DNA from 3 places in the Paenarthrobacter sp. YAF11_1 genome. Region 3 is predicted to be linked to each of the others. Evidence: riboswitches for the same ligand, from Rfam matches in the RefSeq annotation. Region 3 holds a riboswitch; each other region holds the start of a gene.

Region 1 (7,101 bases), on a different contig from region 3:
CCGCGCTCCGGTAGAACCACACGGTCCTTAACCAAAGTCAAGAAATCAACTCCGTTCACCAAGGCGGCAACACCTTTGCCGCAGTCCGGTCTCCACCGCACCACTAGTTCACAACGGCCGCCGCTGGGTAATTATTCCGCAAAGGTGCAAGACTAGAGCAGACTGCACCCCTTGAACACAACACCTGAACACAAAACCATTGACATAGTGTGGCAAGCCATCCAGGAGGCAAGACATGTCTGTTATCCGTTTTCTCGCGCGGCCCATGCTCGCGTCCAGCTTCGTCGTCGCAGGTCTTGACAAGCTCAGGAACGCGGACGACACCGCCAAGCAGCTCTCTCCCGTCCTTCGACGGGCTTCGGAGTCCCTGCCTTTCACCACCGATGAGAAGACCCTCGCGCGCCTCCTCGGAGGTGCCCAGCTGGGGGCCGGCGCATTGCTTGGGCTCGGGAAGCTCACCCGTTTTGCCGCAACGGTGCTGGCTGTGACGTCGGCGTTGAACTCCTACGTTGAATGGCGTTCAGCGGACATCAGCACCAAAGAAGGGCGGAGCGCACGCAAGGCCCAGCTGCTGAAGAACATCTCGCTGACCGGCGGGGTCCTTCTTGCCTCGGTTGATACCGACGGACGCCCGAGCATTGCCTGGCGTGCGGAGCACTTGGCTGCCGACGCCAAAAAGGTGACGGGCAAGCAAATCAAGCGGGCAGACAAAGCAGTACGCAAGGCCGTAGACAACGCAGTTGGAGCATAAGGAAGCATGACAGGTACCACCGCCGCAAACACCGGATCAACCACAGCCGCAGAGCTGCCTCTCTGGCCGGCACCCTACGCCAAAGGGCCCGTGGACGCCACGGTGACGGTACCTGGTTCAAAGTCGCTGACCAACCGGTTCCTCGTGCTGGCGGCTTTGGCGGATGGTCCCTCGCGGCTGCGGGCTCCTCTGCATTCCCGTGATTCCGCGCTCATGATCCAGGCTTTGCGGCAGTTGGGTGCCACCGTCACGGAAGTCCCTGGCGACGGCGACTACGGCCCTGACCTTGAGATCACCCCGATGGATCCCGCTGCCCCAAGCGCCGGAACAGCCATTGACTGCGGCCTCGCCGGCACCGTCATGCGGTTCGTTCCTCCGCTGGCGGCCTTGCGCAAGGGAGCTACCGTCTTCGACGGCGATCCCCACGCCCGCAACAGGCCCATGGGCACCATCATCGAGGCGTTGACCGCCCTCGGAGTCCCCGTGGCAGCCGAAGGCGGCAGGACGCCGTCGGCCCTTCCCTTCACAGTGGACGGCACCGGCGAGGTCCGGGGCGGCCACTTAGTGATCGATGCCAGCGCGTCATCGCAGTTCGTGTCCGCGCTGCTGCTGGTCGGCGCCCGTTTCACCGAAGGCCTCCACCTGGAGCACGTCGGCAAGCCCGTACCCAGCCTGGACCACATCACCATGACCGTGGCGGTCCTCCGCAGCGTGGGCGTCAGTGTGGATGACTCAGTACCCAACCACTGGCGGGTCTCCCCCGGACCCATCAACGCCTTTGACCAGAGGATCGAGCAGGACCTTTCCAACGCCGGTCCCTTCCTGGCCGCGGCCCTGGCGACACAGGGCACGGTACGGGTCACCAATTGGCCGGCCGGCACCACCCAGGTTGGCGATATGTGGCGGACCATCCTCGCCACCATGGGAGCCAGCGTCACCATGGAAGACGGGACCCTCACTGTCACCGGTGGACCGGTCATCAAGGGCGCCGACTTCGACGAAACCAGCGAACTCGCACCCACCGTTGCCGCCTTGTGCGCCCTGGCCGCCGGCCCCTCGCGGCTGACGGGGATTGCCCACCTCCGAGGCCACGAAACAGACCGGCTCGCGGCACTCGTTGCCGAAATCAACTCCCTGGGCGGTGACGCCGAAGAGACCGCCGATGGCCTCATCATCCGCCCCGCGGCACTGCACGCCGGCGTGGTCCACAGCTACGCCGACCACCGCATGGCCACTGCCGGCGCCATCCTGGGCCTCGCCGTGGAAGGCGTCAGGGTGGAAGACATTGCCACCACCTCCAAGACCATGCCGGAGTTCCCGGAAATGTGGGCTCGAATGGTGGAAACCATCTCCAGCGCGGATGGGGCCAAGAACTGACCATGGGCCGTGATGCACGCTCCTGGGATGAATCCGACGTCCGGATCCGACCCAACAAAAAAGGTTCCAGGCCGCGGACCAAGGACAGACCCAGCCACGACGACGCCGTGATCGGCCGGATCATCACCGTGGACCGCGGACGCTACAGGGCGATTGTGGACGAGGACTCCGCGAACGCACGCGTCGTCATCGCTGCGCGCGCCCGCGAACTGCGGCGGAACCCGGTAGTACCCGGGGACTTCGTCGCGTTGGTGGGGGACGTCTCCGGCTCGCCGGACACGCTCGCGCGGCTGGTCCGGGTGGAAGAACGACGAACCCTCCTGCGGCGCAGTGCTGACGACACCGACCCCATCGAACGGGTGGTAGTGGCCAACGCCCACCAATTGGTCATTGTTGTTGCAGCCGCCAACCCCGAACCGCGCACCGGATTCATCGACCGTGCCTTGGTGGCAGCCTACGACGCCGGCATTGAGCCGCTGCTGCTCATCACCAAGGCGGACGTCAGGGATCCGGCGGAATTGCTTGCCAACTACCTCAGCCTGGACTTCCCGGTGATCATCAGCCGCACGGCAGACTCTGAAGCAGGCGGCATCGACGCCCGCTCCGATGACGGCCTGTCCGCACGGTTGGACAAGGACGCCGTTGCCCAACTGCGCTCCCACCTCGGCGGCAAGGTCACCGTGATGCTCGGCCACTCGGGCGTGGGCAAGTCCACCATGGTCAATGCGCTGACAGGGGCGGAGCGGGCCACCGGCGGCGTTAACGCTGTGACAGGACGTGGACGGCATACGTCCTCCTCCGCTTTGGCCCTGAAGCTCGTCGACGCGCCGGCCGGCAGCTGGATCATCGATACCCCCGGTATCCGGTCCTTTGGCCTTGCCCATGTGGACCCGGACCGGATTCTGCACTCGTTTCCGGATCTTGAGCCCGGGACGGAGGCCTGTGAGCGGGGCTGCAAGCACGACGCCACTGCCATCAACTGCGGGCTGGATCCGTGGGTGAACGACGGCCATGCAGGACCGTCAGGGGTAGCGCGGTTGGCCTCATTGCGCCGTTTGCTCGGTGCCGACCCCCGACTGGAAGCAAAAGAGACCAAGGAACTGGGCACGGTCAACTGATCGTTGCGGCTTCACGTCCCCGCTGCAGCGCGCGTTTCAGGATAGTTTGGTGGCATGACCCATCCCGTTTCCACCTACAACGATGACCTGCGCCTTGCCCACGTCCTCGCTGATTCTGTCGATGCCCAGACCATGGACCGCTTCAAGGCTCTGGACCTGAAGATCGAAACCAAGCCAGACCTCACACCTGTCACCGACGCAGACAAAGCAGCGGAGGAGGCCATCCGGGGTCAGCTCTCCCGTTCCCGTCCCCGGGATGCTGTCCTTGGCGAGGAGTTTGGCAGCAGCGGACACGGCTCACGCCGTTGGATCATTGATCCCATCGATGGGACCAAGAACTTCGTCAGGGGCGTGCCGGTGTGGGCAACATTGATCGCACTGGTTGATGAGGGCGAACCCGTGGTCGGCGTCGTCAGTGCACCCGCCTTGGGCAAACGCTGGTGGGCTGCCAAGGACATGGGTGCCTACATGGGCCGGTCCCTTGCCGCTGCCACCCGGTTGAAGGTCTCCAACGTTTCCCAGTTGTCCGATGCCTCCTTGTCCTACTCAAGCCTGTCCGGGTGGAAGGAACGCGGGAACCTGGACGAGTTCCTGGGGCTTACCGAGGATGTCTGGCGAACCCGGGCCTACGGCGATTTCTGGTCATACTGCCTGGTGGCCGAGGGCGCAGTGGACATCGCGTGCGAGCCTGAGCTGAACCTGTACGACATGGCAGCTCTCGTCCCGATCGTCACGGAGGCCGGTGGCCGCTTCACTTCCTTGGAAGGCGACGACGGTCCGTTCGGCGGCAACGCGCTGGCCACCAACTCCATCCTTCACTCGGAAGTCCTCAAACGGCTCAACCCAGACCTGGACGACCTCCTCTAGCGCAGGTTCCCTTCACGGTTCACAAGCTGCTCTTCAGCGAATATTCGACGGCGGAAGCCTCCTTTTGGAGGCCTCCGCCGTTTTTTCTTCGCCAAACCGGCGATTTACAACCCGGCGTAACAAAGTGCTTAACAAAGCGAAGTGACTTTGGAGGGGCCGCTGGGGGTGCCCTAACCTTTTTACAGGTCACGAGTGCCAGCGCTAAACCCCGGTTTGCTGGCCGGCAACCCTCCATTCGCGGCGGGGTGCCCCGGGTGACGACCCGGCCGGTCCGGAACGGATGCGGCAAGCGCGGATCCCCCTATGGGGGTCCCTCTTGAGTGAGGTCCCATGAGCACAGTCACGTTCGATTCAAACATCATTCCGTCCTTTGCCGGCGAAACCCCGTCACAGGCAGCTGCAGCAGCACGGCCACTCGCCGCCGTCACTGGCGCTGAGCTGCAGGCACCCCTGATCCAGGGCGGCCACGTCCGCTATGCCAATCTGGACTACGGAGCATCGGCTCCGGCCCTGACCATCGTCTCGGCCTACCTCAACGAGGTCCTGCCTTACTACGCCAGCGTTCACCGCGGCGCGGGCTTTGCCTCCCAGATCAGCACGTCGGTCTACGAGAATTCGCGCAACATTGTCCGTGAGTTCGTCGGTGGGCGTCCTGACGATTCCGTGATTTTTACGCGAAACACCACAGACTCCCTGAACCTACTGGCTGGCTGCCTGCCGCAGATCGACGGCCGCTTCTCCGGGGAAGTCCTGTACCTGGACATCGAACACCACGCCAACCTTCTTCCCTGGCAGGGTGTCCCGCACCGCAGCGTCGTGGCGGCCTCCACCTTGGCCGCCACAGTGGACAAGCTTCGCGACGAATTGGCCCAAGGCGGGGTCAGCCTGCTCGCCGTCACGGGTGCCTCCAACGTGACAGGTGAAATCCTGCCGATCGCCGAACTCGCAGCACTTGCGCACGAATACGGCGCCAGGATCGTAGTCGATGCCGCACAGCTGGCACCTCACCGCCGGATCAACATCACGGAGGCCGATGTTGACTACGTCGTGTTCTCCGGCCACAAGCTCTATGCCCCCTTCGGCGCAGGCGTCGTAGTGGGCCGCCCGGACTGGCTCGACGCCGGGACTCCCCACCTGGCTGGTGGCGGCGCCGTCCGTGAAGCCCGCCTGGACTCCGTGAGCTGGGCAACGGGCCCTGCCCGCCATGAAGGCGGGTCCCCCAATGTCCTGGGTGCCGCAACCCTCGCCCGCGCCACGCAGGTCCTCGCCGGGTTGGACCAAGACGCGTGGCACGCCCACGAAGCCGCCATCCGCACGTACCTGGTGGACGGCCTGGAAGCCATCGACGGCGTGACTGTGCACCAGATCTTCACTGACTCCGACGACACCATTGGTGTGGTCAATTTCTCCGTGGAAGGATTCGACGCCGGATTGGTGGCCGCTTATCTGGCCGCCGAGCACGGAGTTGGCCTCCGGGATGGACGCTTCTGCGCCCACCCACTGCTCAAGCGACTCGGACTTCCCTCCGGGTCCTTGCGTGCCAGCTTTGGCGTCGGCTCCCGGTTGGAGGACGCCACGAGGCTGCTCGCAGGCATCGAAGGGCTCAAGCGCAACGGACTGGGCTGGGACTACGTGGTGGACGAGGGCCGCTGGGTACCTGCCAACGACCACCGAACCTACCCGGAGTGGGCTCCCAACACGCCCGGCACTGCAGGCGCTGCTCCCTGCACCGTTGACTAAGCGCGCTTTACCCCGGCTGCGGTAAATTCGTAGGGTATCTTTCAGCGACCCTGTGAAGGAGTTTTGGTGGCATTGCGTTCTCCGGCCGCCCCCAGCGGACAGCCCGGCATTCCCGGACCTGCCGGACCACGTGGTCCCAAGCTCCACGCTGACCGTCGCAACGAGTTCGGCCAGAGCTTCCAAGACGGCGGAGAGCATTACGATCGCGTTCGGCCCGGATATCCCCTGGGCTCCGTGGAATGGCTGGTTCCCCAAGGAGCCACCGCCGCTGCGGATCTGGGAGCCGGCACTGGCAAGTTCACTGCGCTCCTCGTAGAGCGCGGGCTGGACGTTACCGCCGTCGACCCTTCCACCGACATGCTGGAGCAACTGCGGAAGTCCCATCCACACGTCCGCGCATTGGAGGGAACGGCCGAAGCAACGGGACTGACGGACTCAGCATTCGACGTCGTCAGTGTTGCCCAGGCCTGGCATTGGTGCGATCCCCTTGCCGCGAGCTCCGAGATAGCCCGTATCCTGCGGCCGCACGGGACCTTGGGACTGGTCTGGAACCAGTTGGACACCGATGTGCCCTGGGTTCATCGGCTCTCGCGCATCATGCATGCAGGGGACGTCCACAAGCCCGGGTTCCGTCCACTTATCGGACCGGAATTTGCCGGCTTGGAGAGCCACTTCACCCGGTGGGCGGACGACGCGACGCCGGAAGACATCATGGAGCTCACTAAGTCACGAAGCTACTATCTCCGCGCCAACGACGCCACCCGGGCGAAGGTCATGGGCAACCTGGAGTGGTACCTCTACGAGCACCTCGGGCACGCACCGGGAGAGACCGTTCCGCTGCCCTACGTGACGCAGACCTGGCGGGCGTTCAAGATGCGCCCTGTGCAGCCACGGTAGGCTTGGGGTGTGAAGACCAGTACGCCCTCCTCCTCGATAGAGGACTACGTCAAGGTCATCTACTCGTATACAGAGTGGCAAGACAAGCCGATAACGTCCTCCCAGCTTGCCCAGCGCCTGGGTGTAGCCAATTCCTCCGTGTCAGAAATGGTCCGCAAGCTCAAGGACCAGGGACTGGTGGACCACCAGCCCTACAGCGCCATTCGCTTGACCGCGGCGGGTATGCGCCTGGCCCTTGCCATGGTGCGCCGGCATCGCCTCATTGAGACCTATCTGGTGGAAGAACTCGGGTACAGCTGGGATGAGGTCCATGATGAAGCCGAGATGCTGGAGCATGCGGTGTCAGATACC
Region 2 (7,101 bases), on a different contig from region 3:
TAGATTTCACCGGCCTGGAAGACAAAGCCCCTCCGCTTGGAGAGGGAAATGACCTGGTCAAGGACGGATTTTGCTGCCATGGGTAACTCCATTTGTTCTACAGGGCCGCTGGGTGCGGTCCGCGGTGGTCTGCCCCGGATTCCGGACGAGGTTGTCCGGCGGGGTGTTGGGGGAAAGTTTGCTGCAAGTACCCGAAGATACCTGAAAGTCCTGCGACTCCTACCCTACCGGCCTTTGGCCGGGCCTCTCCGTGCAAAGGCGCCTTTGGGCCACGGCAGCGTTGCCACAATGATCGCGGCCAGCGTCAGGACCGTACCCAGCACCGTGGGCAAGGCGACCACCGCACCGGGACTGGGGATCACGACGTCGAGCACCAACGAGCCCACCAGTTGCCCGGCGATCATGCCCAAACCGGTGATCAGCACGCCGAGGCTCCTGACCAGGAGGGCCGCCAGGCCGATGAAGAGGCAGCCCATGGGACCGCCAAGGTAGTACCACCACTCGGCAGGCAGCGGATTACCGGGTCCGGCGACGGCAAGCTTGATGAGCCACGCGATCCACAGAATGGCTGAACCGGCGATGAAATTGACCAGGGTGGCGGCAATGGGCGTTCCGTAATGAACTGTGGCGGTTCCGTTCATGGCCTGCTGGAAGCTCATGAAGAACCCGGCCGCGAGTGGCAGGAGGACCGGAAGGACCAGCGAGGCTATGTCCGCGTCCCCGCCGAACCGCGGCGAAACGGCCCAGGCCACCGCAGCCACTGTCAGGACACTGCCGATCACGCGCACTCCCGTGATGGCGCGCTTGCCTCCGGGGCCGATGCCCATTCGGTCCACGAGCAACCCACTCAGCGTTTGACCGGTGACAGCCGCGACTGTGAACAACGCAACACCCAGCAGGGCGACCGTGAACGACTGGGCAAAGACGAACAACGCGCCGATGGCACCGGCCATGACGTAAAAGCGGGGGAAGCTGCGGTTCCGGACAGCGGGGATGATGCGCTGCAGGCCCGCCCTTCCCCGTGGCGTGGCAAGGGAGATCGCACTGATGAGCAGGAGCCCTGTGGTGAAGCTCACCACTGATGCGGCGATGCCGTCGTCCAATTTCGCGCCAAGGGCCCCGTTGATCCTCGCTTGAAGCGGGATGACCAAGCCTGTTGCTACGGCAATAGGGAGGCCAATGGCGAGCGGAAGGGTGGGACGGGGAGAAGGCTGCGGCACTGTCACCACACTACTTCAGGCATCATTGCTGTATGAGCACTCCGGAAATTGAAGAAATCCCCATCCGCGACGACATGATCCGCCTTGGCCAACTGCTGAAGCTTGCCAACCTCGTGGAGGACGGTGTGGAGGCTACGGAGCTCATCAAAAGCGGCTTGGTCAAGGTCAACGGTGAGATCGACGACCGCCGCGGCCGCCAGCTCCATGTAGGCGACACCGTGACGGTCAACGGCCGGACGGTCCGGATCGCCGCCGCCTGACGCCCCGGGTTTTTCAGTCAGTCAGTCAGTCAGTCAGGACTTTGTGGGTCAGGAACTCGCCCACGTGGCCGATCTCCTGCTGGTTGATGCCATGCCACATTCCTGTGTAAAGCACCTTGGTCAGGTCAACGTGCTTGCGCACCCACCCCATGGTGTAGTCGATCTTGTCCTGGGTGATCACGGGATCCTGCTGGTCCCGGCCCCAGAACAGGGGCACGGACCCGTCCAGTTCGTGGTCCCGGAAGGCGGCGTCAGCACCGGCGTCGATCACAAAGCCTGAAAGCCCGACGACGGCAGCAAAGTCTGCGGGACGGTAGCGGAGCATGGTGGTCGCCATGGCCATGCCCATGGAGAAGCCAAGCAAGGTGACCGAGGAGTGGTTGGCCTTGACCGTATCCAGCCACTCAAGGGCGTACTCGGCCGCGAGTTTCACGGCGTCCAAGGAGTAGTCGATCGATGCCGTGAGCGGGAACCATGTGAAGCCGGGCCCCATGGGCATCGGCGCGCGAAGGGCCGCCACCACAAATCCGTCAGGCAACAACCCGGCCAGGCTGAAGAGGTCGTCCTCATTGGACCCATACCCATGCAGCAGGACCAGGAGCGGCTTGCCGGCACGCTCGGCTTCGTCATGGGACCACAGGACAACGGGCGCGGGGAATACGGGGGCTTCAGTCATGGTTCCATTGTTGCAGTTACCCACAAGTAACAACCTACGGTGGCGTAGGTTCGCCGCGAGGGGGCAGGATATGAGCGTGAGTGAGAACAATCAGTTGTTGAAACCCGGCGATCCTGTGCAAAGACACCCGTGGACCCGTTATGTGGCACTGGGTGATTCCTTCACTGAGGGCATCGGCGACCCCGAGCCCCAGAACCCCGGCGGTCACCGTGGTTGGGCAGATCGGGTGGCCGAGGAGTTGGGCCGCGGCCAGTCTGACTTTGCCTATGCCAACCTTGCCATCCGTGGCAGGTTGTTGCAGCAGATCATCGATGAACAAGTAGGCCAGTGCTTGGAACTGCAGCCTGACCTCGTGTCCATCTCGGCCGGCGGCAACGACCTCATCCGGCCCGGCGGCGACCCCGATCTGCTGGCCGAGAAACTCGATACCGCAGTGGGAGAGCTGAGCTCGGGTGGAGCCACAGTGGTGCTGTTCAACGGCCCGGACACCGCCACGTCGGTGCTGGGACGCATCCGTGGGAAAGTGGCCATCTACAACGAGAACCTCAGGACTGTGGCTGCCCGCCATGACGCCGTGATAGCGGACATGTGGTCATTGCGGCAGCTGGCAGATCACCAAATGTGGGATGTTGACCGCCTGCACTTCTCACCCTTGGGACACCACACCATCGCCATGATGGTCCTGGACTCCCTGAACATCCAGCACACCCTTGAACCCTTGATGCCCAAGCCGCTGCCGCCGCGGACGTGGCGCGAGGCCCGCTCCTCGGACCTTGTCTGGGCACGCGAATACTTTGTCCCGTGGGTCATCCGACGGCTCCGGCACCAGTCATCCGGTGACGGCATCACCCCCAAGCGTCCGACGCCGGGCCCAGTCTTCGGCCCGAGCGGCACCTTGCTTCCGCGGCGCTAGGGCGATGTTCAGGTGATGGTGCCAGCAGGGTTCCTTGGGGGCAGCCGTGACGGATAACGCGTCCCCCTTCGCGGAGAATGTCCGGCGCCTGCGCCTGCGAAGGCAGCAACTGCGGGCCCCTTCCTCCGGGACCGCCGGAGACGTGGTCCGCAACCTGCTGGCAGTCCAGTCCCAGGAATTTCCCTATGCGCGATGGACCCTTGCACAAAGGACATCCGCCTCCACTTCCTCCGAGGTGGAACAGGCCGTTGCCGATGGAACCATACTGCGGACGCACATCCTGCGGCCCACGTGGCATTTTGTGCACCGGGACGACCTCGGCTGGCTGATGGGGCTCTCCGCGGACCGGCTGCACCAGGGAAACAAAGGCATGTACCGCCAAACAGGGGTGGACGAAGAAACATCGGCACTCAGTGGCCGGATCCTGGCTTCAGCCGTAGCCGACGGCGCCCACAAGACGCGCGAAGAACTGGCTGAGGTCCTGGGACAGGCCGGCTTACCCAGCAAAGGCCTGGGATTTATCTACCACCTCATGCACGCCGAGGTCAGTCGCGTCCTGGTGAGCGGCTCCCCCATCCGCTCTGCCGGTGGCGCCCTGAAGCAGACATACGCCCTTTTCGAGGAGCGGGTGCCAGGTTTCGTTCGTACGCCGTTGACCGGGGCGGACCGTGAAGAGGCCCTGGGCACGTTGGCGCTCCGGTACTTCTGCAGCCGCGGACCCGCCACCATCAAAGACTGCGCCGTGTGGTCAGGACTGACCATGAAGGACGTAAAGCTGGGGCTCCAGGTGGCTGAGGAACTGTCGCCGGGCGCTGTGGCTTCGGTCATCATGGACGGCTTGGAGTTTTATCTGGCTTCGGAAGATGTCGGCGAGCTCACCAAAGCCGGTGGCCCTCCGCGTCTTCATGACGCAGGGCTCCCCCGCGTCGACCTCATCCAGTGCTATGACGAATACGTTATGGGCTATTCGCAGTCCCGGCACTACTTGGGCGGGACTGCACCCTACTTCCCCGAGGACAACGGGCCCATGCACGTGGTCCTGCTGGATGGCAGGTTGGCCGGATGGTGGCGCCATGGATTCTCCGGTGGAGCCTGCCAACTGGATGTCCGCACGAACCGGCCAACAAGCCCTCCCGAACAGATGGCCCTGGACGTCGAAGTGGAACGCTATGGGCAGTTCCTGGGCATGGAGGCCAAGCTCCTCTGAAGCGCTCACTGCAGGCGCCGGAGTTCACGCCGCACGACCGGGCTAAGCTGGGATAAGACCTAGGAGGCCTGCACTGTGAACAATCTGATCTTCTGGATCATCGTCTGCTCGTGGCTGATTCCGCTCGGGATCCGCATGTACAACCGATCCCGCGCGCGCCGGATCCAGAACGGAACCTTCCGCGGCCCCGGCTATCCCCCGCAGCAGAACCTGCCCGGCCCTGGCTATCCGGCGCAGAATTACCCGCCGCAGAACTACCCTGCGCAGGATTACCGGGGACAGGACCAGCCTGGACAGGGTTACCCGAGTCAGGGTTACCCCGGGCAGAACTACCCCTCGCAGGGCTACCCGGGCTACCCATCCGGGCCCACCGTCATCCGCCCTGTGGATGACGAACCGCAGTCCGGGCCGCCGTCGAACTCTTCATCCCCCACGCCTTTCCCGGCCAACAACGGATCTGAGCCGCAAGGCTACCGCGCCCGCAAGCTGGCAGAACTGGACGCAAAGTTCAGCAACGGGGAGATCGCCATGGAGGATTACATGAAGCAGCGCGGCGACATCATGAACGGCTGACGCCGTTGAACGAACGTGGCGCTTAGGCGAAAAACGCGTCCTGGAGCTGGGCTGAGAGCTGGCCGATTTCCGTCAGGAACCCGTCGTGGCCGATCGGCGCCTCAATGACGTGGACCGGAACATCACCCGGCAGGGCTGCCGCCAATTCCCGGGATTGGGCCGGGAAATACAAGCGGTCGCTGTCCACCGCTGCCACGAAGAACTCCGCAGTGGCGCGTGACAATGCTGCCTCCAGCGATCCACGGCCGCGTGCGACGTCGTGGGACATCAGGGCTTCGGTGATGGCGATATAGCTGTTGGCATCAAATCGTCGGACGAGCTTTGTTCCCTGGTGGTCCAGGTAGCTCTCCACCTGATAGCGGCCACGCTCCCCCAGGACCGCAGCGGCCAGTGGTGTCTCCTGGTGCTGGGCTTCCCGGCCAAAGCGGAAATCCAATTCCAGCGCCGAGCGGTAGGTGATGTGGGCGATGCGCCGGGCCAGGGCGAGTCCGTGTTCGGGGGCCGTGCCACCGTAGTAATCGCCGTTGTTGAAGTTCGGGTCCTGACGAATGGCCAGGGTTTGGGCCTGTGCAAAGGCGATCTGCTCGGCCGTGCTGTAGGCACCCACGGATATCACGGCGCAGCGTTTCACCCGCTCCGGGAAAGTCGCTGCCCATTCCAAGGCGCGGGCGCCGCCCATCGACCCGCCCAACACTGCGTGCCAGGCCTCGATTCCCAGGGCTTCGGCCAGGCGCGCCTCAGCCTCGGTGCTGTCGCGCAGGGTGACCAAGGGGAACCGCGAGCCCCAAGGACGGCCATCCGGCGCCTCCGAGGACGGTCCGGTGCTGCCGTAGCAGCCGCCCACGATGTTGATGGAGATGACAAAGAACCTGTTGGTGTCGATGGTGGCACCGGGGCCTACCAGCTGCTCCCACCATCCCTCTTCGTCCGTGGCTCCCCGGGCAACGTGCGTGCTCCCTGTGAGGGCATGCTGGATGAGCACGGCATTGGAGGCATCGGCGTTCAGCTGCCCCCAGGTCTCATAAGCGAGGACGACGTCGGGAAGGAATCCGCCGGCTTCAAGGTCCAGCGACCCAATGGCGGCGTACTTGACGGTGCCGTCTTCTTCTCCGGATTTTGGAAGGGCTGTAGCAGTAATGGTCATTCCTTTGACACCTTAACCTCGCGCTTGCCCGTCGCCTTGCGTGCGAACAGGCCAGGTCTTCACCCGGGGCACCCCACCGCGGAGGAGGGTTGCCGGCCAGCAAGCCGGGGCTATGTGCTGGCACTCATGACCTAATACGAAGAGTCTAGGAAATACAGGGCGGTTATGGCGAAGAATGTGACATCAGTGTGACGGTTTAGGGCGTTTTCGTTCAGGAAGCAGCACTCCGGAATGCCACCCGGCGAATAATCGTCGGTCCGGGTGGCATCCAGGAACAGTGCCAGGTGCGGTCGGGCCGCTGCTTTCGGGGCTGGGTTCAGGCTCCCTTGGCGGCCCGGAACCCGGCTTCGAGGTCGGCGATGATGTCATCCACGTGCTCAATCCCCACGGACAAACGCACCAGGCCGGGGTTCACGCCGGCCACCAACTGCTGTTCAACCGTCAGCTGGCTGTGCGTAGTGGACGCCGGGTGGATGACCAGCGAGCGGACATCGCCGATGTTGGCAACATGCGAGTGCAGTTCCAGTCCGTCCACGAAGCGCTTGCCCGCTTCAACGCCGCCCTTGATGTTGAAGGCAACAATGGCGCCGGTGCCCTGTGGACCGTACTTCCGGCCACGGTCGTACCACGGGCTGGACGGCAGGCCGGCATAGGCGACCGATTCGACGTCGTCGTGGGCTTCCAGCCACTCGGCCACCTTGGTGGCGTTGGCTACGTGACGTTCGACGCGCAAGCTCAACGTCTCCAGCCCCTGGGCGATCAGGAAAGCATTGAACGGGGACACAGCGGAGCCGAGGTCGCGAAGAAGCTGGACCCGCGCCTTCAGGACGTAGGAAAGATTGGCGCCGAGCGCACCGTCCTTGCCAAGATCGCGGGCGTACACCAGGCCGTTGTAGCTCGGGTCAGGGGTATTGAAACCCGGGAAGCGTTCCGGGTCCTGGCCGAAGTCGAAGTTGCCGGAGTCCACAATCACGCCGGCAATGGCAGACCCATGCCCGCCAAGGTACTTGGTGGCAGAGTGGACCACGATGTCGGCGCCCCACTCGATGGGACGGATGAGGTAGGGAGTGGACAGTGTGTTGTCCACGATAAGTGGCACACCGGCCTC
Region 3 (7,101 bases):
CTTCCTGGAAGGCCAGCAAGTTGTCATCACACTGGCTTTGATCGCCGGGCTGGGCGTGGTCTTCCTTCGCGGATTCAAGGAAGCCATCAACGTGGCAGTAGTGCTGGTGGCAGCGTTCCTGGCACTGAACCTCGTGGTCATCGCCGTATCCATGACCCATCTCTTCACCGAAGCCGGAGTCATAACCGACTGGTGGACCGCACTCACCACCTCCCACGGCGATCCGATCATGATGGTTGCCTTGGCCCTCCTGGTCTTCCCCCGCCTGGCGCTGGGACTCTCCGGATTTGAAACCGGCGTGGCCGTCATGCCCCAGATCAAGGGACACGCCACAGACACCGAAGCCAACCCGGCCGGCCGGATCAAGGGCGCCCACAAACTGCTGACCACTGCGGCCATCATCATGAGCTCATTCCTCATCACGTCCAGCTTCACCACCGTCATGCTGATCCCCGCCGCCGAATTCCAGGACGGCGGCAAAGCCGAAGGCCGCGCACTCGCCTACCTGGCGCACAAGTTCCTCGGCGACGGCTTCGGTACTGTTTACGACGTCAGCACCATCGCCATCCTCTGGTTCGCCGGCGCGTCCGCCATGGCCGGGCTTCTGAACCTCGTTCCGCGATACCTGCCCCGCTACGGCATGGCTCCAGCCTGGGCCCGGGCACTGCGCCCGCTGGTCCTGGTGTTCACTGTGATCGCCTTCATCGTCACCATCATTTTCAAGGCTGACGTCAATGCCCAGGGCGGCGCCTATGCCACAGGCGTGCTGGTCCTCATCACTTCCGCTTCCATCGCAGTCACCTTGTCCGCACGGCGAAAGAAGCAACGCGGCCAGTTCATCGGCTTCGGGATCATCTCCCTCGTCTTCGTCTACACCACAGTGGTCAACTCGATCGAGCGTCCTGACGGCCTGAAGATCGCAGCACTCTTCATCCTGGGCATCATGGTGGTCAGCTTCATATCCCGCATGCGGCGTGCCTTCGAACTCCGGGCAACCCACATCAAAATGGACGAGAAAGCACTGGAGTTCACCGCCAACGCTTCCGAGGGACCCGTCCGGATCATCGCGCATGAACCCAAACACCTCAGCGCCAGCAGGTACCGCGAGAAACTGCAGCACGCGCAACAGGCCAGCCACCTGCCCGTCGACTGCGACGCCGTCTTCATCGAGGTCATCGTGGACGACAGCTCGGACTTCGAACAGGAACTCCAGGTTGTGGGCAAGATCCGGCACGGTTTCAAGATCCTGGAAGTGCACAGCAACAATGTCCCCAACACCGTGGCGGCAGTCCTCCTCCACATCCGCGACGTCACTGGATTCATGCCCCACATCTACTTCCGCTGGACCGAGGGCAACCCGATCTCCAACCTCAGCAAGTTCCTGTTCTTCGGCGAAGGCGAGATCGCGCCGGTAACCCGTGAAGTGCTGAGGGAGGCCGAGCCGGACATCACCCGCCGGCCGTGGGTGCACGTGGGCTGACCACCTGCTCCCCCGCCGCCGAAACTACAGTTAATGCCCATGTTTGCCGCAAACATGGGCATTAACTGCCATCTCGCGGGGAGAAAATCTAGCGGCTTGCCGCCGGCACCAGCACCCAGAGCACTTCGACGGTTTCGTCCGTGGGGTTGATCCAGGTGTGCGGTTCGCGGCCGGGGAAGGAGAGTGTGTCCCCTTCTTCAAGGTCGTACTCTTCATTGGTCAGGATGAGCTTGATCCTGCCCTTGACCACGTGCAGGACATCGACGTCGCAGTCTACGGCGTAGAGCTCGTTCTCCCCACGGCCCCGCGGCTCTATAGTGGCCTGCAAAATCTGGAGTCGACGCTCTGAGCGGGCCGTCAGCAAACGCTCCACAATGCCCTGGCCACCCAAGGAGATGCGCGGACCGTCGTCGCGTTTGGTCAGGTGCGTTTCCGGGGCGGCGAACAAGTCGCCTACGGACACCGACAGGACCTGGCACAGGGTGACCAGAGAAGCGACCGACGGCGATGTCAGGTCACGCTCCACACGGCTGAGGAAGCCCTTGGTCAAGCCGGTAGCATCAGCCACTTGCTCGATGGTGAGGCGCTGCGCCTGCCGGGCTGCGCGGATTCTGGAACCGATGGCAACGGGAACATTGCTCGGTTCAACGGGGAGAGCCTTCATTCACGAACCTTTCAGGCCTGTCATGTGGCCCTGTCATTGGAGCAATAGTAGCCGGGAGACAGGCCAACACGACCAGAATCCGCGGAACCATGACCAAAGCACCTTGACTGTTACTCCGATCACAACATATCCTCATAGGCAACAAGTGTTGTCTGTGAGGCACACAACACCTCCCCAATCTCCAACCATCAGCACAGAGACTTCGACGCTTCGCAGGAGTATCGTCGAAAACCCCAACCTCCGTGCATCAGCTCCAAGGACCGTTCATGGAATCTTCGGCTATTAACATCGCAATCGTGGTGGTGTACCTGCTCGCCATGCTGGCATTCGGCTGGTGGGGCAAGTCCCGCACCAAGAACAACAGCGACTTCCTGGTGGCCGGCCGCCGCCTGGGACCGTTCCTTTACACCGGCACCATGGCCGCTGTGGTCCTCGGTGGCGCTTCCACCGTGGGCGGCGTCGGCCTCGGCTACAAGTTCGGCATCTCCGGCATGTGGCTGGTGGTGGCCATCGGATCAGGCGTGCTGCTGCTCAGCCTCCTGTTCGCCGGCACCATCCAGCGCCTGAAGATCTACACGGTCTCCCAGATGCTGAGCCTTCGCTACGGCAGCAGGGCCACACAGACCTCAGGCATCGTCATGCTGGCGTACACGCTCATGCTCTGCGCTACGTCCACCGGCGCCTACGCCACCATCTTCGTGGTGCTCTTCGACTGGGAACGCTGGCTGGCCATCGCCGTTGGCGGCGCGATCGTCCTGGTGTACTCCACCATTGGCGGCATGTGGTCCATCACCTTGGCCGACCAGGTCCAGTTCATCATCAAGACTGTCGGCATCTTCTTCCTCATGCTCCCGTTCGTCCTGAACGCTGCCGGCGGCATGGACGGCATCCGTGAGCGCCTCGACGACACCTTCTTCCAGATCGATGGCATCGGCGCCCAGACCATCATCACGTATTTCGTGGTCTACACGCTGGGCCTGCTGATCGGCCAGGACATCTGGCAGCGCGTCTTCACCGCCAAGACCCCCACGGTTGCCCGTTGGGGTGGCGCCACGGCCGGTGTCTACTGCATTCTCTACGGCATCGCCGGCGCCCTGATCGGCCTGGCTGCCCGCGTGGCCTTGCCGGATATCGATGTCGCCAACCTCGGCAAGGACGTTGTCTACGCAGAGGTAGCCACCCACATCCTGCCCGTCGGCATCGGCGGCCTGGTCATGGCCGCGGCTGTCGCAGCCATGATGTCCACCGCTTCCGGCGCCCTGATTGCCGCAGCAACGGTGGCACGTGCGGACGTTGTCCCGTTCGTGGCCAGCTGGTTCGGAAAGACCATCAACACCGATGACAGCGAAAACCCCGAGCACGACGTCAAGGCAAACCGCTACTGGGTTCTTGGACTCGGCATCGTAGCAGTTCTGATTTCCATGGCAGCACAGGACGTGGTGGTAGCCCTCACCATCGCTTACGACATCCTGGTAGGCGGCCTCCTGGTCGCAATTCTGGGCGGCTTGGTGTGGAAGCGCGGCACGGGCATCGCCGCTGCGTGGTCCATGGCAGTGGGATCGGTGTTGACTCTGACGCTGCTGATCCTCTTCGCCGTGGGTGTCATTCCGAGTGCGGACGGCGTCTACGCCAACGAACCGATCTACTTCGGCCTCGCTGCCTCGTTCATCGCCTACGTCGTGATTTCACTGCTCACCCCGCCAACGGATCCCGCCGTCCGCGCGGCCTGGGACAAGCGCGTTGCAGGTGCCGTCTCTGAGGAACTCCCGCCTGAGGCCCACCCGGTCAGCAGCCACAAGTAACGCAACAAGCAACAGAGCAACGTTCGACGGCGGCGCCTCCCCTTTCCGGGGCGGCGCCGCCCTTGTTTTATGCCCGCCGTTGTTTTGCCTCCGGGAACTGGGCGTTGCGTGGCCCGCTTTGCGCCCTAAAGCCCCGCCAAAGCACGCAGAGCAGGCCTCACAACGGGAGGGGGTTGGGGTGCTGTGGGGTAGGGTGGTCCCAGCTTCAAGAGATGTGGTGCCAAGCTCCGACTGGCCACACACCAACCCCATGTTCACGGGTGGTTCGGATGAGGAAGCGGCCCGTCCCGGACCAGAGACAACCGAGCGGGCAAGAGCACTCCCCCAAGGAGCAGTCCCTTGCCATACCAAGGCGATACCACCCCGGCACCAAGCAGTCCGGCACCAAGCACCCCGGCACCAACAGCCACGCCCACAGTTACGGTGATTCCCGCCGTCGACCTTTTCATGGGCACGGTCACCATCACCGCGAAGGCCGGAACCCGGCGGTTTGGACATCCCCAGCCGCACCTGATCGCGCAAGCGTTGGCCCGGGCCGTCCGTCCGACGCGCTGGTGTGAGTCGTCCAAGACACTCACGGTGACTGTTGCCGCCGTCGGCGAACGCGAGGGTGTGCGGCAGCACTACACCCTCACCCGGGAGGACTAAGCCTGGATTTCCTCGTCCTCGTCGCGGAATTCTTCGGTTTCATCGATCGGGACCACGCGTTCGTCGTCCTCCGGGGCGTCCACTTCTTCCACCCAGGCCTCGTCCACTTCCTGGTCCTCTGCGTAGTCGTAGGCCGGATCCGACTCGATGGTTGCCCGGTCCGGGTGCTTGGCGTGTGATTCGGTGGTGTCCATGCTGCAACCTCCGTCTCGTGGGCTGCYCAAAGCCCAGTTGAACGTGTGCGGGGAGGGCCCCCGCCCCTGTCCTTCCATCTGAGCACCGGCTCAGTCGAGGGTCAAGGACGGCCGGAAATTACGGTGCACCGAACATTCCAGCTAAGGAATACCAGCCAAAAATCCGCGCGGATAAGCGGTAGTGTGGGGCGTGCAATGGGGCCGCAACTACCCCACCCAGCACAGGAGAGAAAGTGCAACAGCACCAGGAATCCCCCGGTTCGTCGAGCCCCGCTCCGGACCCCACCCCGGAATCGGCAGCCCCCGAAAACGACGTAACGCAACCGCCGCCGCCCTCGCACGCCGACATCCGCCGGTGGCGTCAGTACCTCGCCGATGAGCGTGCCGAGGCCGCCGTGTACCGCGAACTCGCCCAGAGACGCGACGGCGAAGAACGCCAAATCCTGCTGGCCCTTGCCGAAGCCGAAGGCCGTCACGAGGCCCACTGGCTCAAGCTCCTGGGTGAGCACGCCGGAATGCCCAAGGCCGCATCATCCCGAAGCCAGTTCCTGGGCTTCCTGGCCCGCAACTTCGGGTCCGTCTTTGTGCTGGCCCTGGCCCAACGAGCAGAGGGCCGCTCCCCCTACGGCACCGAACCCGCGGCAACAGCTGCCATGGTGGCTGACGAACAGATCCACGAAGAGGTGGTCAGGGGACTGGCCACCCGCGGCCGGAACCGGCTTTCCGGTACTTTCCGTGCCGCGGTCTTTGGCGCCAACGACGGTTTGGTGAGCAACCTGTCGCTGGTCATGGGCATGGCTGCCACCGGCGTACCCAGTCCGGTGGTGCTGATGAGCGGTGTGGCAGGTCTTTTGGCCGGCGCACTGTCCATGGGCGCCGGCGAGTACGTCTCGGTCCGCTCCCAGCGGGAACTGCTCAATGCGACCCTGCCAACCCAAGCCACCCTCACGGCTGCACCGTCGTTGGACATCGAGCACAACGAATTGGTGCTGGTGTACCTCGCCCGCGGCATGACGCGCGAAGCCGCTGAGCATCGCGCCGCAGAGCGCATGGGCGTGTTCAGCTGCGACTGCGATCCCAGCCTCTCCTTGCAGCCTGAGAAACCTGCTACCGACGAGCACGAATCCGTCGGCTCCGCGTGGGGCGCCGCGGTGTCCAGCTTCTGCTTCTTCGCTTCCGGTGCGGTCGTTCCCATCCTGCCCTTTATCTTCGGCATGACGGGCTTTGCCGCCTTGATGGTGGCCGGTGTCCTGGTGGGCATCGCGCTTCTGGCGACCGGCGCCGTCGTGGGCTTGTTGTCCGGAACGTCGCCGCTGAGCCGCGGACTGCGCCAGCTCGCGATCGGCCTGGGAGCTGCGGCCGCCACCTACGGGCTGGGCCTGGTGTTCGGGGCAACCATCATCTAGTTTGGACGGCTCCCCCGCAGCCCGTAATGTTGGTTCGTCCTCCGCGCTGCCCCGCGTGACCAGGGCGTGAGGAATGGAGAACCGTGGACTCGGAGCGGGAAACGCGTGCGCCCAAGCACCGGCGTGCCGGGACGGCCTGGCGCATTCTCCGCGGCGTGCTGATGGCCGGAATTGCCGCTGTGGTGGCAGTGCTGGTCAGCGGATTCCTGCATGGAGACCCACGGATCACCGCCCTTTTCCCGGGTGTGAGCGTCCCAGGTGCCGCGCAGGACGGGCACCCCGGGCAGAAGCAAACGGCGCCTGCACGTGCAGCAGACGCCCCGCCGCCCGGAGTTGAGGAGGCGGACGCCCCGTTGGCCTCGCCGAAGGCGCCGGAAACTACCAACGGTTCGTATAAGTTCCTGGCCACCAACGACGACGGCACTCCGGTGGGGTACTCGCCATGCCGGCCGCTGCACTACGTGGTGAACAACGCTTCCGCGCCGGAGGGTTCCGATGCACTGTTGGAGACAGCGATCGCCAATGTCTCCGCCGCTTCAGGGATCCAGTTCGTCAACGACGGCACCACCGACGAATTGCCGGTAGACCGGCGGGAGCCATACCAGCCGGCCAAGTACGGCGACCGGTGGGCGCCCTTGCTGATTTCGTGGACCACGCCAGAGGCCGCTCCGGCTTTGGCGGACAAAGTCATTGGCACCGGCGGCAGCACCATGTACTCACTCAACAACGGACCCAAAAGCTACATCACGGGCAGCCTGGAGCTGGACACCCCGCAGGTCTCCGAACTGCTCGCTGACCCCGAAGGCGCCGACTACGTCCTGGCGGTCATGCAGCACGAATTGGGGCACGTCATGGGTTTGGACCATGTGGAAGATCCGGTCCAGCTGATGTACCCGGAGATTGGCGC

Evidence for each region. Region 3 has a riboswitch for S-adenosylmethionine ahead of AB4Y77_RS16875 (hypothetical protein). Riboswitches for the same ligand answer to the same signal wherever they lie in the genome.
Region 1: it holds a riboswitch for S-adenosylmethionine, as region 3 does, so the genes downstream of both, AB4Y77_RS01155 (aminotransferase class V-fold PLP-dependent enzyme) here and AB4Y77_RS16875 (hypothetical protein) in region 3, are expected to answer to the same signal.
Region 2: it holds a riboswitch for S-adenosylmethionine, as region 3 does, so the genes downstream of both, metX (homoserine O-acetyltransferase MetX) here and AB4Y77_RS16875 (hypothetical protein) in region 3, are expected to answer to the same signal.

Annotation. Positions count from the first base shown of each region.
Region 1 covers NZ_JBFRDF010000001.1:238,090-245,190, forward strand. Annotated here, with positions in the region: gene AB4Y77_RS01130 (sigma-70 family RNA polymerase sigma factor) at 1-41, opposite strand, end outside; gene AB4Y77_RS01135 (DoxX family membrane protein) at 236-751, shown strand; gene aroA (3-phosphoshikimate 1-carboxyvinyltransferase) at 758-2,128, shown strand; gene rsgA (ribosome small subunit-dependent GTPase A) at 2,131-3,246, shown strand; gene hisN (histidinol-phosphatase) at 3,301-4,113, shown strand; SAM riboswitch class IV at 4,298-4,411, shown strand; gene AB4Y77_RS01155 (aminotransferase class V-fold PLP-dependent enzyme) at 4,444-5,853, shown strand; gene AB4Y77_RS01160 (class I SAM-dependent methyltransferase) at 5,926-6,750, shown strand; gene AB4Y77_RS01165 (metal-dependent transcriptional regulator) at 6,760-7,101, shown strand, end outside.
Region 2 covers NZ_JBFRDF010000003.1:416,003-423,103, reverse strand. Annotated here, with positions in the region: gene AB4Y77_RS07335 (glycine--tRNA ligase) at 1-80, opposite strand, end outside; gene AB4Y77_RS07330 (DMT family transporter) at 225-1,229, opposite strand; gene AB4Y77_RS07325 (RNA-binding S4 domain-containing protein) at 1,253-1,480, shown strand; gene AB4Y77_RS07320 (alpha/beta hydrolase) at 1,506-2,156, opposite strand; gene AB4Y77_RS07315 (SGNH/GDSL hydrolase family protein) at 2,227-3,069, shown strand; gene AB4Y77_RS07310 (winged helix DNA-binding domain-containing protein) at 3,116-4,276, shown strand; gene AB4Y77_RS07305 (hypothetical protein) at 4,352-4,849, shown strand; gene metX (homoserine O-acetyltransferase MetX) at 4,872-5,993, opposite strand; SAM riboswitch class IV at 6,009-6,125, opposite strand; gene AB4Y77_RS07295 (bifunctional o-acetylhomoserine/o-acetylserine sulfhydrylase) at 6,310-7,101, opposite strand, start outside.
Region 3 covers NZ_JBFRDF010000011.1:84,933-92,033, forward strand. Annotated here, with positions in the region: gene AB4Y77_RS16860 (amino acid transporter) at 1-1,480, shown strand, start outside; gene AB4Y77_RS16865 (helix-turn-helix domain-containing protein) at 1,569-2,144, opposite strand; gene AB4Y77_RS16870 (sodium:solute symporter) at 2,411-3,946, shown strand; SAM riboswitch class IV at 4,150-4,269, shown strand; gene AB4Y77_RS16875 (hypothetical protein) at 4,286-4,594, shown strand; gene AB4Y77_RS16880 (hypothetical protein) at 4,591-4,788, opposite strand; gene AB4Y77_RS16885 (VIT1/CCC1 transporter family protein) at 5,022-6,194, shown strand; gene AB4Y77_RS16890 (matrixin family metalloprotease) at 6,278-7,101, shown strand, end outside.